Regions from separate parts of the Streptomyces sp. NPDC048504 genome, predicted to be linked through region 2. Evidence: riboswitches for the same ligand, from Rfam matches in the RefSeq annotation. Region 2 holds a riboswitch; each other region holds the start of a gene.
What was found. A riboswitch is a leader RNA that binds a small molecule or an ion and turns the genes downstream of it on or off. The one in region 2 is predicted to bind cyclic di-AMP.

Region 1 (3,925 bases), on a different contig from region 2:
TCAGGGGACGTCGAGGTGCCGGTCATCGAGGCCGCCATCGACGAGGAGCTCGCCCGGTTCGCCGAGGAGGGCCCCACGGCCGAGGAAATGGAGCGCGCCCAGGCCCAGTTGGAGCGCGAGTGGCTGGACCGGCTCGGCACGGTCGCGGGCCGCGCCGACGAACTGTGCCGGTACGCCGTCCTGTTCGGCGACCCGCAGCTCGCCCTGACCGCCGTGCAGCGCGTCCTCGACGTGACGGCGGAGGAGGTGCAGGAGGTCGCCAAGGCCCGCCTGCGCCCCGACAACCGCGCGGTGCTCGTCTACGAGCCGATCGCGGACGAGGATGACGAAGCAGAGGCCGGCGACGAGAACGAGGAGGCGGCCAAGTGACCGAGCTCGCCACGATGGAATTCCACCCGCAGCCCCAGGCCGGCGAGGCCAGGCCGTGGGCCTTCCCGGCCCCGGAGCGCGGGACGCTCGGCAACGGCCTGACCGTGCTGCGCTGCCACCGCCCCGGCCAGCAGGTCGTCGCCGTCGAGGTGCTCCTGGACGCGCCTCTGGACGCCGAACCGGCCGGCCTGGACGGTGTCGCCACGATCACCGCGCGGGCCTTCTCCGAAGGCACCGACAAGCACTCCGCCGAGGAGTTCGCCGCCGAGCTGGAGCGCTCCGGCGCCACCCTCGACGCGCACGCCGACCACCCGGGGCTGCGCCTGAGCCTGGAGGTCCCGGCCTCGCGCCTGGCCAAGGGCCTAGGGCTGCTGTCGGACGCGCTCAGGGCACCCGCCTTCGCGGACAGCGAGGTCGAGCGGCTGGTCCGCAACCGCCTCGACGAGATCCCGCACGAGACGGCCAACCCGTCCCGCCGCGCGGCCAAGGAGCTCTCCAAGGAGCTGTTCCCGGCGACCTCGCGCATGTCGCGCCCGCGCCAGGGCACCGAGGAGACCGTCCAGAAGATCGACTCCGGGGCCGTACGCGCGTTCTACGAGCGGCACGTCCGCCCCGCGACGGCCACCGTCGTGGTCGTCGGCGACCTCACCGGCATCGACCTGGACGCGCTCCTCGCCGACACCCTGGGTTCGTGGACAGGCTCCACCGCGCAGCCGCGTCCCGTGCCGCCGGTGACCGCCGACGACACCGGGCGGGTCGTGATCGTGCACCGTCCCGGCGCCGTCCAGACGCAGTTGCTCATCGGCCGCGTCGGAGCCGACCGGCACGACCGCGTGTGGCCCGCCCAGGTGCTCGGCACGTACTGCCTCGGCGGCACCCTCACCTCCCGCCTGGACCGCGTCCTGCGCGAGGAGAAGGGCTACACCTACGGTGTGCGGGCGTTCGGCCAGGTGCTGCGCTCGGCACCCGACGGCACGGGCGCCTCGATGCTCGCCATCAGCGGCTCCGTGGACACGCCGAACACCGGTCCCGCGCTGGACGACCTGTGGACGGTGCTCCGCAAGCTCGCCGAGGGCGGACTCACCGACGCCGAGCGGGACATCGCCGTACAGAACCTCGTCGGGGTGGCGCCGCTCAAGTACGAGACCGCCGCGGCCGTCGCGAGCACGCTGGCCGACCAGGTCGAGCAGCACCTGCCCGACGACTACCAGGCGACGCTGTACCAGCAGCTCGCCGCGACCGGCACCGTGGAGGCCACCGCGGCGGTCGTGAACGCCTTCCCGGTGGACCGTCTGGTGACGATCCTGGTCGGCGACGCGGAGCAGATCAAGGAGCCCGTCGAGGCTCTCGGCATCGGCGAAGTGACCGTCGTCGCGGCCGAGTAGACGACCCGTAGCGAGCCGACGAGCGGCACGCGCGCGTGGGGGCCCTGGTGACTGAAGAGTCACCAGGGCCCCCTAATGTCCGAATTGGGGGAGAGGTTGCCCGTCTGCCCTGTGGCATGTGCAACAAAACCCGTGATCCGTTTGGGGATTGAAAGTGGCCCCCCTTAGCGTCGGTCCGGCTGTCCGTCAGGCACCGCGCCGCACTCGCGGCACCGGACAGTCATCGCCGAGTCCCCGTACGGCGCGAGCCAGGGGAGCCGGGGACCCAGGTCCCTGGGGTGAATCGGACGCCCGCGCGCACAGCGAGGGGGTCCGTAGGAGACCTTCCTGCTCCGAACCCGTCAGCTAACCCGGTAGGCGAGAAGGAAGGAAAGGACCAGCCACTCCATGGCGTTCACCCGCGCCACCGGGAAGCACCGTCGCCCGAGCCGGACCCACCGCACCACCGTTCGTGCCGCGAGTGTCGCGGCTCTCGCCACCTCCGGCGTCGTAGGCACCCTGGCCGCAGCCCCGGCGTTCGCTGCGGAGCCCGCCGCCGAGCAGACCGGTCTCACCCCCGTCGTCGCCATGGGCGACGCCGTCGCCGAGAAGATCGACGCCCAGGCCGTCGCCCAGCAGCAGGCCGCGGACGAAGCTCTGGCCAAGGAGGTCGCCCGCGCCAAGGCCGCGGCACTGGCCAAGGCGGAGCGCGAGGCCGAGGTACGCGCCGCCCGCGCCGCCGAGCGCAAGAAGCTCAACACCTTCGTCGCGCCGGTCACCGGCTCGTACGTCTCCACGGGCTACAAGACCGGCGGCTCCCTGTGGTCCTCCGGTGCCCACACCGGCATCGACTTCCACGCCTCGACCGGCACCTCCGTGCACGCGGTGGGCTCCGGCACCGTCGTCGAGGCCGGCTGGGGCGGCTCGTACGGCAATCAAGTGGTGATCAAGATGGCCGACGGCATGTACACCATGTACGGCCACCTGTCGTCCATCGGTGTCGCCGTCGGCCAGACGGTCACCCCGGGCCAACAGATCGGCCTCTCCGGGGCGACCGGCAACGTCACCGGCCCGCACCTCCACTTCGAGGCCCGCACGACCGCCGAGTACGGCTCCGACGTCGACCCCGTCGCCTACCTCCGCAAGCACGGTGTGAACGTCTGACGACGCACCTCCGCACTTCCCGAAGCCCTGGCCCGCCCGGCCGGGGCTTTCGGTGTTTCCGGAGCCCTCCTGTCCAAAAAATATCCATGGATTCCGGCCCGCCATCGGAAATTCCCGCTCATTGCAATAGAGTCACGGAACACACGTCAATCGTCGACGTTTCACGGGGATTAAGGCGGAGGTCGGACATGCGTATTCCGGCGCACTCGGTATGCACGGCGATCCGGGACGACATCGTCGCCGGTGTCTACGAGCGCGGCAGCCGGCTCACGGAGGAACTCCTCGCGCGCCGGTACGGGGTCTCGCGCGTCCCTGTCCGGGAGGCCCTGCGCACGCTGGAGGCCGAGGGATTCGTCGTGACCCGGCGGCACGCGGGCGCGTGCGTCGCGGAACCGACCGAGCAGGAGGCCGCCGACCTGCTGGAGATGCGGATGCTGCTGGAGCCGCTCGGCGCCTCGCGGGCCGCCCAGCGGCGCACCGAGGCCCACCTCAAGGTGCTGCGCGGCCTCGTCAGGCTGGGCCAGGAGCGCGCCAGGCGGGGCAACAGCGAGGATCTGCGCTCCCTGGGCAGCTGGTTCCACGAGACGCTGGCGCAGGCCTCCGGAAGCCCCGCGCTGACCTCGATGCTGACCCAGCTGCGGCACAAGATCGCCTGGATGTACGCGGTGGACGCTCCGGCCAACCCCGTGGAGTCCTGGGCCGAGCACGGGGCCATCGTGGATGCCGTGGCCCGCGGCGACAGCGAGCGCGCCCGGGCGATCACCGCCCTGCACACCGAGCGCGCGGGTACCGCGCACCGGCTGCGCTTTCCCGGTGGCGCGAACGGCACGGATCGTGTGAGGACTTCGCAACCTCCCGTAAACATGTCGGGCCTGCGGCATTAACACGGGCGCCGTATACAAAGAGAGGCTAATTCGCGGGGGATTATTTATGCTGCCCACAAGTGGAATTGCGAAGGGCTCGCCCGGTAATTCGGACGAGCCCTTCGAGGTTACGTGCAGCGTTTTGCGGCGAAAAGCACCGCAACC
Region 2 (3,925 bases):
CGAGGCGGAGGAACTGCTGTCCGCGCGCGGGGTCACCGTGCTGCCGGACGTGGTCGTGAACTCCGGGACGAACGCCTGGTGGTGGTGGACCCTGTTCGGCGACATCGGCGCCGACGCGGACGAGGCCTTCGCCCACACCCGGCGTTCGATGCGCGCCCTGATCGACCGGATGCTGGCCCGCGCGGAGGCCGACGGCACGACACCGCGCGCCGCCGCGCACGCCATCGTCGCGGACCGGCTGCCGGTCATCGCGGAACGGTTCGGCTGGTACCGGTGACGTACGGGACACCACCCCTATGGGCAACGGATTAGGGTGATCACGTGGCGAGAGTGCGGTTGAGCGTGGCGGAACGGCGGGCCGAGTTGCTGCGGGCCGCCGTCGAGCAGATCGAGGCGCGGGGTGTGGCGGCGGTCCGGATCGCCGACGTGGCCTCGGCGCTCGGCGTGAGCAACGCGCTGGTGCTGTATCACTTCTCGACCAAGGAGAAGCTGGTCGCCGCCGCGTTCGCCTTCGCCGCCGAGGACGACCTCGCGCATCTCCACAAGCTCCTGGGCCGCCGTACGACCGCGCTGCGCCGACTGCGGGCAGCGGTGCGCTGGTACGCGCCGACCGGGCAGGCCAAGGGCTGGCGGCTGTGGATCGAGGGCTGGGCGGCGGCCCTGCGCGAACCCGCCCTCCTGGACGTCACCCGCGATCTCGACCGGCAGTGGAAACAAGCACTGGCGGAGGTCGTCGCCGAGGGCGTGACCGCGGGCGAGTTCCACTGCCCGGACCCGGCCACCACCGCCCTGCGCCTGACGGCCCTCCTGGACGGCCTCGCCGTACAGATGACCGCATACGCGGGAGCGGTGCCGCGGGCACGGGCCCTGGAGTGGGTCGACGAGGCGCTCGCACGGGAACTGGGCCTGGAGCGGGCGGCGTTGACCGCTCCCTGAGTCGTTCCTCAAAGGCCGCCTCTTCGAGGAGACGCCTCCCGAGAAAGCCGCCTCTCCGAGGGGTCACCTCCGCACCCGGCACCCCGTTACCGCAGGACCCCGTTACCGTGTCGCCCCGTCAGGCCACCCGTTCGATCCGCATCTTGATGTCGTCCGGCGACAGCGCGCCCTTCGCCTCGACATGGTCCCCGGAGGACTCGCCGCGCAGCCGGCGTCCGATCCACGGCACCAGGTACTCGCGCGCCCAGTGCACGTCGTCGCGCCGGATGTCAAGCGTGCCGCGCGGCGGCAGCGGAGGCCAGGGCTGGTCCGGGTCTGCCGGGACCTCGACGCCGAGGACCTGGCCCGCGCGGAGCGCCACGCGCGTGTGCCCCTCGGGAGAGAGGTGGAGCCGGTCGCCGTCCCAGGCCCGCCGGTCCTGGACCGTCTTCAGCGACCACAGGTCGAGCACGGGGCAGCCGTAGCGGTCGGCGATGGCCCGCACATGTCCGTTGTAGGTGGCGATCTTGCCGCGCAGATGCTTGAGCACGGGCACGCCGCGGGTGTCGAAGCCGGTCGTCACCAGGACGGTGCCGACGGCGGCGGTGAGATCGGCGACCGCGCGTTCGAAGCGCTCGGCGACCTCGTCGGGGTCGGTGCCGGGGCGGATGATGTCGTTGCCGCCGGCGCAGAAGGAGACCAGGTCCGGGCCGATCTCCTTGGCCCGGGTGAGCTGGTCGGCCACGATCTGGTCCAGCAGCTTCCCGCGCACGGCCAGGTTGGTGTACTCGAAGTCGCCCTCGGGCCGCCGATCCGCGAGCAGTACCGCGAACCGGTCGGCCCAGCCGACCATCGCCCCGTCGGGCCCTGGATCGCCGACGCCCTCGGTGAAGCTGTCCCCCACCGCCACGTACGACCCGATCACTGATCTGTTGTCACTCTTCGAATCGTTAGCCACGGCAACCATAATTCACCCTCGCATGTGACCTACGCGATCGTATTTAGGGGTTGACGGGCGGTGAGATAAGCCACTTGTAAAGGGTTGTCCAAAGTCGGAATAAGCCTCTGATCAGGGGCGTTGACCCCGGAACTGCTGTGCCCGAAGGCCGGACCCAAGGATCTGGGTCCGGCATTCGGTTGCGTGGGGCAGGCGTGGGGGCCCGGTGTCAGCCGACGGTGACGCCGTGCGAGCGGAGGTAGGCGACCGGGTCCACGTCCGAGCCGTAGTACGGCGTGGTCCGGATCTCGAAGTGCAGGTGCGGGCCGGTCACGTTGCCGGTCGCGCCGGAGAGGCCTATCTGCTGGCCCTCGGTCACGGTCTGGCCGGCCGAGACGGACAGCTGCGACATGTGGGCGTACTGCGAGTACTCGCCGTCCGCGTGCCGGATGACGACCTCGTTGCCGTAGGCGCCGTCGTAGGCCGCCGACACGACCGTGCCCGCGGCGACCGCCTTGACGGTGGTGCCGGTCGGGACGACGAAGTCGACGCCGGTGTGGTAGCCGCTGGACCACATGCTGCCCGCGACGTGGTAGCCGGTGCCGATGGTCCCGCCGGTCACGGGGAGGGTGTAGCCGGTGGAGGTGCTGGTACTCGTGCTGTCGTCGCTCTGTGAGGCCGAGCTGCTCTTCGACGAGGAAGAGGAGGACGACGACGAGGACGAAGCAGTCGAAGTACCGGACGACTTGGAGGAAGTACCGGTGTCCGTCCCGCCCGTCGATGCCTTCTCGCCGAGGGAGAGCTTCAGGCCCGGGTGGATCAGCGACGGGTCGCCGCCGATGGCCTCACGGTTGTCCTGGTAGAGCTTCTTCCAGCCGCCGGTGACGTCCTGCTCCTCGGCGATCTTCGCGAGCCAGTCGCCCGACCGCACCGAATACGTCTTGACGCCCGAGGCCTTCGAGACGGTCTTCGCGGCCGCCTTCTCAGAAACCGTCTTCTCGGCCGCCGGAACGGACTGAACTGCCTTTTCCGGAACCGAAGTCGTGGTCGCGGCATGGGCGCCGGTGGCCCCCATGAGCGGAAGGGCGAGTGCGGCGCCGCCGGTTCCGGCTACGGCCATCGAGCGGGTGAGTCGCTGGGACTTCGGGCGGCGGTGCTTACCCTTCGCGGGCATGACGAATTCCTCTCCGGCGCCTGCGAGGTGAGCTGTCGGGTGCGGGCTGGAGATGCCCGGCCGCGCGCTGGACGCGGCTAAACCCCAAGCCCGTTCCGGAGACCGGAACAGGCGTCTTACCTGTGGGTCCCCCGCTCCTGCCGCATACGGGTGGGTGTGTGCGGAGTCCGGTCGGCGGCAGGATTGGGCGTCCGTCCGGATTGGTGGCGAACGTAAGCGAGGAAGACGCAAAGGGACAAGCAGGAGGTTCCACGGATTTGCGTTCCTTGCGTTTCCCTGTGGGAATTCACAGTCACCCTCCGTGAATTCCCACAGGACCCGACCCCCCAATTCCCCTGCAAAAGCACGTCAATTACGTGAACATGACGAGCGACGCACGGTCACGAATATGACGCTGCTCACGTACACAACTCTCAGGTTCCTTTATTCCAGAGCGAGTTGGAACGAAGGCTGCAATTAGGACAGAGGGATCAGATGCGACGCAGGCGGATAACCGTCGCATCGAGGTCACCGCGCAGGGGGGTACGCAGGCCGTGGTGCAACAAGACGGCACCCCGGTGCACTTCGCCCGTTTCGAGGCATTCGTACGACGCTGCCGGGTCGAGCCCGCGCAGCCGGAGCGCCGGTACGGGCTCGCCGTAGTGCTGCGCCTGGAGCAGGGCGAGGACGACGGTCTCGTCGCCGCGCGCGTACTGCACGGCACTCAGTCCGCCGCTCGGCGGGCGCAGCCGGTGGAGGTCGCCGTGCTGCACGAGCGGCCGGATCTCCTTGTAGAGATCCACCCACCGGCGGGCCTCGGCGAGTTCCTCCCCGCTCCACTCCGAGAGGTCGCCGCCCACGCCGAGCACTCCGGCCATAGCACTCACGAACCGGAAACGCAGGCTGCTGACCCGGTCGTT
Region 3 (3,925 bases), on a different contig from region 2:
GAGGCGCTCGGGGGAGATGTTGGAGGCGGCGATGTGCCGCACCTTGCCCGCCTTGACCAGTTCGTCGAGCGTGCCGACGATCTCCTCGACCGGCACGTCCTCCTTGTCGAAGTGCGGGTAGTACAGGTCGATGTAGTCGGTGCCCAGGCGGCGCAGCGAGGCGTCGGCGGCGGCCTTGATGTTGGCGGCGGACAGGCCGGGGTAGTCGGGGTGCTGGCTGACCTTGGTGGCGATGACGACGCCGGCACGGTTGCCGCGGGCCTTGAGCCACTTGCCGATGACGGTCTCGGACTCGCCGCCCTGGTTGCCCGGCGCGAACGCCGAGTAGGAGTCGGCGGTGTCGACGAAGTTGCCGCCGGCGGCCGCATACGCGTCGAGCACGGCGAAGGAGGCCGCCTCGTCGGCGGTCCAGCCGAACACGTTGCCGCCGAGGTTCAGCGGGAAGATCTCCAGGTCGGACCGGCCCAGCTTGCGAAGAGAAGTCATGCTTCACCTCAACCGCCGGACCGGAACCGGATATTCCAGACGATCAGGGAGGGATCAGGGGTTGAGGCCCTTGCTGCGCAGCCAGGGCGCCGGATCGCTCGCGGTGGCGGCGCCGTTGATGTGCACCTCCAGGTGGAGGTGCGGCCCGGTCACGTTGCCGGTCGCGCCGACGCGGCCGATGACCTCACCGGTGGAGACCTTCTGCCCGACGCTGACGTTGATCGAGGACTGGTGGCAGAACCACAGCTCGGTGCCGTCGTCGAGGGTGATGATCGTGCGGTACCCGTACGACCCGGCCCAGCCCGCCTCGGTGACCGTGCCGCTGTGGATGGCCTTGATCAGCGTGCCGGTGGGCGCGGCGAAGTCGAGGCCCGTGTGGTACCCGGAGGACCACATCGAGCCGGCCTGGCCGAAGGTGCCGGTGATCGTGTACGAGCCGACGGGCAGCGTGTACTGCTTGGCCAGCGCGGCGAGCTTCGCGGCCTCGGCCTTCTTCGCGGCGGCGGCCTCCGCGGCCTTCTTCGCGGCGGCGGCCTTCTTCGCGGCGTCCTTCTCGGCCTTGGCGGCGGCGTCGTCGACCTGCTTGGCGACGGCGGCCTCGACGGCGGCCTTCGACTTGCCGTCGACCTGCACCTGCTGCGATTCGGCCTGCGCCATGATCCGGTTGCGCAGCAGCTCACCCGCGTCCGAGGCGCCCTTGGCGGTCTCGGTCGTGCTGACCCCGACGCTGCTGAGCGCCGTGGCGGAACCCTTGGGGGTGCTGCTGGACGAGTCGTCCAGCAGGTGGCCCACGGAGGGCAGGTCGGGCAGGGAGATGGAGACCGGCGGCTTGCCGGTGTTGGCGCTGGCCATACCGCCCGCGCTGACGGCGGCTATGACACCGACGCCCAGGACGGTGGAGCTGCGGGCGAATCCTCCGCCACCACGCTGCTTGGCGACACGGTGCTTGCCGCGGTTGGGAGCAACGGACTCCGCGCTGGGATTCCACTCCTCCCAGGGGCCCTCGTCGGGGCGGTAACCGCCGTAGACGACAGGGGCTTCTGGGGCAGCCTGGTTTGACGCCACGTGGGCGTGCTCCTTTCCTTCCTTCTCGCCTACCGGGTTAGCTGACGGGTTCGGAGCAGGAAGGTCTCCTACGCGCGTATACCGGCCGTGTTGCCACGGCGGTCGACGAGCGATTCACCCCAAGGTGGTGGTTCCCCGGTTCCCTCGCGGGATTCGGCGCGTGCGCACGGAGCCATCTCTTGTGACGGCTGGGACGACCGCGCTGCGTTATCGAACGTTAATAGACACGGGCGCCCGTTTCCAAGCTGTTCGGCTTGATCATTAACCTTTCCTTGCTGGACGAACGGCCCACCACCGGCGAAAAACGGGCGAGTTGGCCAAGTCTCAGAATTCCCACAGGTATTGACGGCACGTCAGTTGTTATGCGGAGGGCTCCCGCCCGGTCACCCGCCGTGATGACGGTCATGGATGGCGTACGGCGATCATCGCCATGTCGTCCGTCATCCAGCCCCCAGAGTACCGGCGCACCTCCTTGGCGAGGATGCCGAGCAACGCCTCGGGACTGCGGAAGGTCCGGCCGGCCAGCCGCGCACCGGGGTCGTAGAAGACACCGTGGGAGTCGCGCGCCTCGGACAGCCCGTCGGTGTGGACGAGGAGGGTGGCCCCGCCCGGGAACGCGAACTCCTCGGCGCGGTCGGGCCAGACCCCCAACTCGCCCATTCCCAGGGGCAGTGCGGGCTCCCGGACCTGCAACGTGCGTACGGTGCCGTCCTCGTGCAGCAGCAGCGGCGGCGGGTGTCCCCGGTCGACGATCCGTACGACGCCGTCGCCGTGCGGGAGTTCGGCGAGGACGGCCGTGGTGAACCCCTCGAACGCGTCGAGACCGTCCCGCCGGGTGCCCTCGCGCGCCAGCGCCCGCTCCAGCCGCTGCGCGACCGCCTCCAGGGTGGCCTCCTGCTCGGCGGCCTCCCGGAACGCCCCGATGACCACCGCGACGGCGGCGACCGCGCCCATGCCCTTGCCGCGCACGTCACCGACGACCAGCCGTACGCCGTGCAGGGTGTCCTGCACCGCGTACAGGTCGCCGCCGATGAACGCGCCCTCCTGCGCCGCCTCGTACCGTGCCGCGATCTCGAACCCGCCGATCCGCTCGGCCGGTTCGGGCAGTACGGCGCGCTGGGCGGCCTCGGCGATCTCGCGTGCGGAGGCGAGCTGTTCGCTGCTGCGGCGGACCAGGAGGTTGATGAGGACGGCCAGCACGGCGACCGTCGCCACGGTGACCACCTCGGTGACCGCGTCGATGTCGAAGACGATGCCGAGCTTGATGTGGACCACGAGCACGACGGCGACGGCCGCCAGCCCGGTGAGGACCGTGCCGCGCCGGGAGTAGAGCGGGGCGGCGACCAGCGGGGCGGCGGTGAAGAGCGGGGCGGCCGTGAAATCCGACGGGGTGAAGTAGTCGTATAGCGCGGCGGCGATCAGCAGCAGGACAGGGAGGCGGCGGACGACCGTACGGGTGTACGAGATCCGTCGGCCCTCGACGGGGCCGAGGCCCGGGTCGGGCGTGGGATCGCCGGGGAGGCGCCCGCCGGCTCGCACGTACGGACCCTCCTCCTCCACGGGTCCAGTTTTTCGTGGTGGGGAGGGGGCGGCTAGCGGTGTGGGCCGACCGGATGAGGTGGCCGGAGGTAAAGGTGGTGAGAGAGACCCCGCGGATGGCGTATGGTTGGGAACACAACGGCGCGGGGTGGAGCAGCTCGGTAGCTCGCTGGGCTCATAACCCAGAGGTCGCAGGTTCAAATCCTGTCCCCGCTACTCAAGGCCGAAGGCCGGAACCCAGAAATGGGTTCCGGCCTTCGGTGTTTCCGGTGACCTCAATCCGCGGTGTTACCGGCGTGCGTGAGGGTCTCCCAGGAGACGAAGAGGTCGTCGCTGCCAGCCGGCCGGGTGGACTCGGCGAGCTTGTGCGCGGCGGGCACCTTCACACCGAGCCGGCCCTCCAGGTGGTTGACGGCGACCTCCAGGTCGGACCCCATGTTCCGATCGACCTTGCCGCCGCACAGCCAGGCGGGCGCGGGCTCGCCGAGCTGGTAGCGGGCGTGGAATTCCAGGGCGGCCTTGAGCCGGTCCTTGACCCCGTCGTAGAGGTCGACGCCCTGGTGCCAGGCGGTCTCGGCGATGTGCGCGGTGGCCGCCAGCGAATACCCGACGTGCTTGAAGTTGCGGCAGGTCTCCTGGGCGACGCCGTCCTTGAAGGTCGTCTGCTTGAACCAGTACGTCGTCAGCTTCTGCGGGGTGGTGAGCTTGGAGCCGACTGGGGTGAGCGGGACCTTGCCGTCCTTGGCGAGGTAGAAGTAGGCGGGCACGCGGTCGCGGAAGCGCTTGACGGCGGCGTCGAACGCCTTGTGGTCGTCGAGGAACACCGCGATGCCGA
Region 4 (3,925 bases), on a different contig from region 2:
TCGGGTAGGCGAGCGCCACGATCAGCGAGCACAGCACCAGGGCGAGGAGGGCCGCCCGGCCGGTGAGCCGGGAGCGGCGGGCCTGCCGCTTGGTCTGGGAGCGGTAGACACGGGCCGCCGTCTGCTCGCCGAGCAGCTTGAGCCTGGTCGCGGTGGAGAACCGGTCCCGGTCCTTCACGGCCATGTCCCGCCTCCCCTTCACACGTGCGTACGTCCCCGCACACGGTACGGGACCGGGTGCGGGGACGTACGTACGACTGGCTAAGGCTTAGCCCGGTATGGGTCAGCCCTTGAAGCGGGGGAAGGCCGAACGGCCCGCGTACTCGGCCGCGTCGTCGAGGATCTCCTCGATGCGGAGCAGCTGGTTGTACTTGGCGACGCGGTCCGAGCGGGCCGGGGCGCCGGTCTTGATCTGGCCGCAGTTCACCGCGACGGCGAGGTCGGCGATGGTGGTGTCCTCGGTCTCGCCGGAGCGGTGGGACATCATGCACTTGAAGCCGTTGCGCTGGGCCATCTCGACGGCGTCCAGGGTCTCGGTCAGCGAGCCGATCTGGTTCACCTTGACGAGCAGGGCGTTGGCGGTGCCCTCCTCGATGCCGCGGGCGAGGCGCTCGGGGTTGGTGACGAACAGGTCGTCCCCGACGATCTGGACCTTGTCGCCGATGCGGTCGGTGATGACCTTCCAGCCGGCCCAGTCGTCCTCGTACAGCGGGTCCTCGATGGAGACGAGCGGGTACGCGGAGACGAGCTCCTCGTAGTACTCGGTCATCTCGGCGGCCGAGCGGGACTTGCCCTCGAACTCGTACTTGCCGTCCTTGTAGAACTCGGACGCGGCGACGTCGAGCGCGAGGCCGATCTGCTCGCCGGGGATGTAACCGGCCTGCTTGATGGCCTCGATGATGAGGTCGAGGGCGGCGCGGTTGGACTCCAGGTTCGGGGCGAAGCCGCCCTCGTCGCCGAGGCCGGTGGACAGGCCCTTGGTCTTCAGCACCTTCTTGAGGGTGTGGTAGACCTCGGCGCCCCAGCGCAGCGCCTCGGAGAAGGACTCCGCGCCGATCGGGGCGATCATGAACTCCTGGATGTCCACGTTCGAGTCGGCGTGCGAGCCGCCGTTCAGGATGTTCATCATCGGAACGGGCAGCAGGTGCGCGTTCGGGCCGCCGAGGTAGCGGAAGAGGGGGAGGTCGCTGGCCTCGGACGCGGCGTGCGCGACGGCGAGGGAGACGCCGAGGATGGCGTTGGCGCCGAGCGAACCCTTGTTGTCGGTGGCGTCCAGGTCGAACATCGCCTGGTCGATCAGGCGCTGCTCGGTGGCGTCGTAGCCGACGAGCTCCGGGCCGATCTGCTCGATGACGGCGAGGACGGCCTTCTCGACACCCTTGCCGCCGTAGCGGTTGGGGTCACCGTCACGCAGCTCGATGGCTTCGAAGGCACCCGTGGAGGCGCCGGAGGGAACGGCGGCACGACCCGTGCTGCCGTCGTCGAGGCCGACCTCGACCTCGACCGTGGGGTTGCCTCGGGAGTCCAGGATTTCCCGGGCTACGACGACGTCGATGGACGGCACGAGCATCTCCTTCTTGGGATCTGACGCGGCTACGGCAACACCGCAGCGGCTCTGCGAGACGAGCCTAACCGGCCCGGGGCGATTGGCCATCCGGTCGGCCGCCTGATGGACAGAACCGAGAGTAAATTGTTTCCGAACGGAACAAAAAGTCCCGGCAAGCGGCAGGCATGGGGACGGGGGCGGCAGACCGGGAACGCAAAAAGCCCCGCCCCGGTGCGTACGGGGGAACACGCACCGGAGCGGGGAGCCCGTGGGGGACGGGGGTGACCCTCACGAGGTCTCCATGGTGGAGTCCACGGTTGTGAGGGCGCTGTGGTTCAGCTGGGAGCTACTTAAGGTGCAGCTGCTGACCCGGGTAGATGAAGTCGGCGTCGTCGATGATGCTCTTGTTCAGCTTGAACAGCTGCTGCCAGCCGCCCTTCACCTTGTGCTTCTCGGCGATGGAGCTGAGGGTGTCGCCCTTGACGACCTTGTACTCGCCGTCACCCTTCTTGACCTTCTTGCCGGTCGGGGTGGTGACGGTCTTCTTGGCGGCCGGGCGCTCGGCGGAGCGGGAGGCGGTGGTGTCGCTCGTGGAGCGCTCGGTGGTGGTCTTGGAGGAGCTGGAGCTGTTCGAGCCGCTCGACGAGCTGGAGCTGCCGCCGGAGTAGGAGGCGCTCGACAGGCCGGTGCCACAGGTGGGCCAGGCGCCCTTGCCCTGGGCGGCGAGAACCTTCTCGGCCACGGCTATCTGCTGGGACTTGGAGGCCTGGTTCGCGGTGGAGGCGTAGGCGGTGCCGCCGTACGCGGCCCACGTCGAGGCGGAGAACTGCAGGCCGCCGTAGTAGCCGTTACCGGTGTTGATGGACCAGTTGCCGCCGGACTCGCAGCTGGCGACCGTGTCCCACTCGGACGCGGTGGCGGCGGAGGCGCTGCCGGTCGCCATGAGCGGGGCGGCTATCGCGACACCGGTGACGCCGGCGAGCGTGGCGACGCGGGTGGCCTTGGACGGACGGCGGTGCTTGCCCTTGCTGGAAAACAGCATGGAAAATCCCAATCCCCTCACCGACGCCTGCGAGGTGAGCTGTCGGGTTCGGGCCGTGTGAGTTGCCCGGCCGCGACTCGTACGTCTCGTACGAGGCGCGACTTAACCCCAAGCCGGTTCCGGTCGTCTCTCGACTCCCGGGCCCGGCGCTTACCTGGGTCCCCCGCTCCTGCCTACGGCGCTTGACGCGACGACTGTTCCCGGAGGCCGCTGGCAGGACTCGGCGTGTGCGGCAACCGGGGCTCGTGGTGACGAGCGGCCTCGACCGTAGACAGGGAATCGGCGGAATTTCAAAGACGATCAGGGCTTCTGAGACTCATCCCACACTTTGATCAAACCGGACATTCAGCTCGAAGCGTGACGTGAACTCCCGCCGTTCGCTTGCTACTTTTCGTCCGCTTCCGTACCGACGTCCAAGGTCTGACCGGCGGCGATCTGGGTCGGATCGGCGCCTATCACCTTTTTGTTCTCGGCGTAGAGCGCACGCCATCCGCCGTCGTAGCCAAGGGAGTCGGCGATGGACGCGAGGGAGTCGCCGGCGCGGACGGTGTAGGTCTGCGGCGACACGCTTTCCTCGGCACTGGCCCCGCGATGCTTGCCGACGCTCTGCTGACTGGTCTGCTGCTCGCCCTGCTCGTCGGAATCGCCGAGCGCGCCCGTGTCGACGAGGCTCCACTTGCCCACCGCCTGGGCCGAGTTGTCCGATTCGTCGATTTTCGGGGAGGCGGCGACCGAGTCGTTGCCGGCCGAAGGGGTGGTGGACTTGTCGGACTTGGCGGAGTTGTCCGTCGCGGTGGGCGAGGGGCTGGCCGAGGAGTCACTGCCGGAGTCGCCGGACGCGTCGGACGAAGTCGAGTCCGTGGCGCCGGAGTCGGACAACCCGGAGGAAGCAGACGAGTCGGACGAGTCCGCGGAATCGGAACCGGAGGAGTCGGTCGGGCCGGCCGACGGGGAGTCACTCGCGAGGCCGGTGTCGACGTCCGTCGAACCCGAGGTCGTGGTGAGACCGGAGAGCAGCGCGCAGGTGGTCCACGCGGAGGTGCCCTTGTCGTCGAGGACCTTCTCGGCGACGGCTATCTGCTGGGAGCGGCTGGCCAGGTCGGCGCTCGGGGCGTAGGCGAGGCCGCCGTACTTCTCCCATTCGTCCTGGGTCATCTGCAGGCCGCCGTAGTAGCCGTTGCCGTCGTTCATGCTCCAGGAGCCGCCGCTCTCGCAGTTGGCCACCTTGTCCCAGGTGGTGCCGTCGGCGGCGTTCGCGGAGGCGGCCCCGAGGAGGGGGATGGCGATGGCGGAGCCGGTCACCCCGGCCGCGACGAGGAGAGCCGGAGCCTGACGGG

Region 1: it holds a riboswitch for cyclic di-AMP, as region 2 does, so the genes downstream of both, ACGFY9_RS10355 (M23 family metallopeptidase) here and ACGFY9_RS45435 (peptidoglycan DD-metalloendopeptidase family protein) in region 2, are expected to answer to the same signal.
Region 3: it holds a riboswitch for cyclic di-AMP, as region 2 does, so the genes downstream of both, ACGFY9_RS46895 (M23 family metallopeptidase) here and ACGFY9_RS45435 (peptidoglycan DD-metalloendopeptidase family protein) in region 2, are expected to answer to the same signal.
Region 4: it holds a riboswitch for cyclic di-AMP, as region 2 does, so the genes downstream of both, ACGFY9_RS04755 (transglycosylase family protein) here and ACGFY9_RS45435 (peptidoglycan DD-metalloendopeptidase family protein) in region 2, are expected to answer to the same signal.

The regions. Positions count from the first base shown of each region.
Region 1 covers NZ_JBICXA010000003.1:558,906-562,830, reverse strand. The annotation lists gene ACGFY9_RS10365 (M16 family metallopeptidase) at 1-369, shown strand, start outside; gene ACGFY9_RS10360 (M16 family metallopeptidase) at 366-1,754, shown strand; cyclic di-AMP (ydaO/yuaA leader) riboswitch at 1,969-2,128, shown strand; gene ACGFY9_RS10355 (M23 family metallopeptidase) at 2,142-2,897, shown strand; gene ACGFY9_RS10350 (GntR family transcriptional regulator) at 3,086-3,781, shown strand.
Region 2 covers NZ_JBICXA010000026.1:89,574-93,498, forward strand. The annotation lists gene ACGFY9_RS45420 (Glu/Leu/Phe/Val dehydrogenase dimerization domain-containing protein) at 1-277, shown strand, start outside; gene ACGFY9_RS45425 (TetR/AcrR family transcriptional regulator) at 322-936, shown strand; gene ACGFY9_RS45430 (SGNH/GDSL hydrolase family protein) at 1,055-1,840, opposite strand; gene ACGFY9_RS45435 (peptidoglycan DD-metalloendopeptidase family protein) at 2,082-3,026, opposite strand; cyclic di-AMP (ydaO/yuaA leader) riboswitch at 3,031-3,193, opposite strand; gene ACGFY9_RS45440 (alpha-galactosidase) at 3,497-3,925, opposite strand, start outside.
Region 3 covers NZ_JBICXA010000029.1:60,894-64,818, reverse strand. The annotation lists gene ACGFY9_RS46900 (aldo/keto reductase) at 1-486, opposite strand, end outside; gene ACGFY9_RS46895 (M23 family metallopeptidase) at 541-1,551, opposite strand; cyclic di-AMP (ydaO/yuaA leader) riboswitch at 1,563-1,720, opposite strand; gene ACGFY9_RS46890 (PP2C family protein-serine/threonine phosphatase) at 1,954-3,111, opposite strand; tRNA gene ACGFY9_RS46885 (tRNA-Met) at 3,233-3,306, shown strand; gene ACGFY9_RS46880 (alginate lyase family protein) at 3,366-3,925, opposite strand, start outside.
Region 4 covers NZ_JBICXA010000002.1:104,302-108,226, forward strand. The annotation lists gene ACGFY9_RS04745 (septum formation initiator family protein) at 1-184, opposite strand, end outside; gene eno (phosphopyruvate hydratase) at 284-1,570, opposite strand; gene ACGFY9_RS04755 (transglycosylase family protein) at 1,893-2,588, opposite strand; cyclic di-AMP (ydaO/yuaA leader) riboswitch at 2,598-2,779, opposite strand; gene ACGFY9_RS04760 (transglycosylase family protein) at 2,973-3,925, opposite strand, start outside.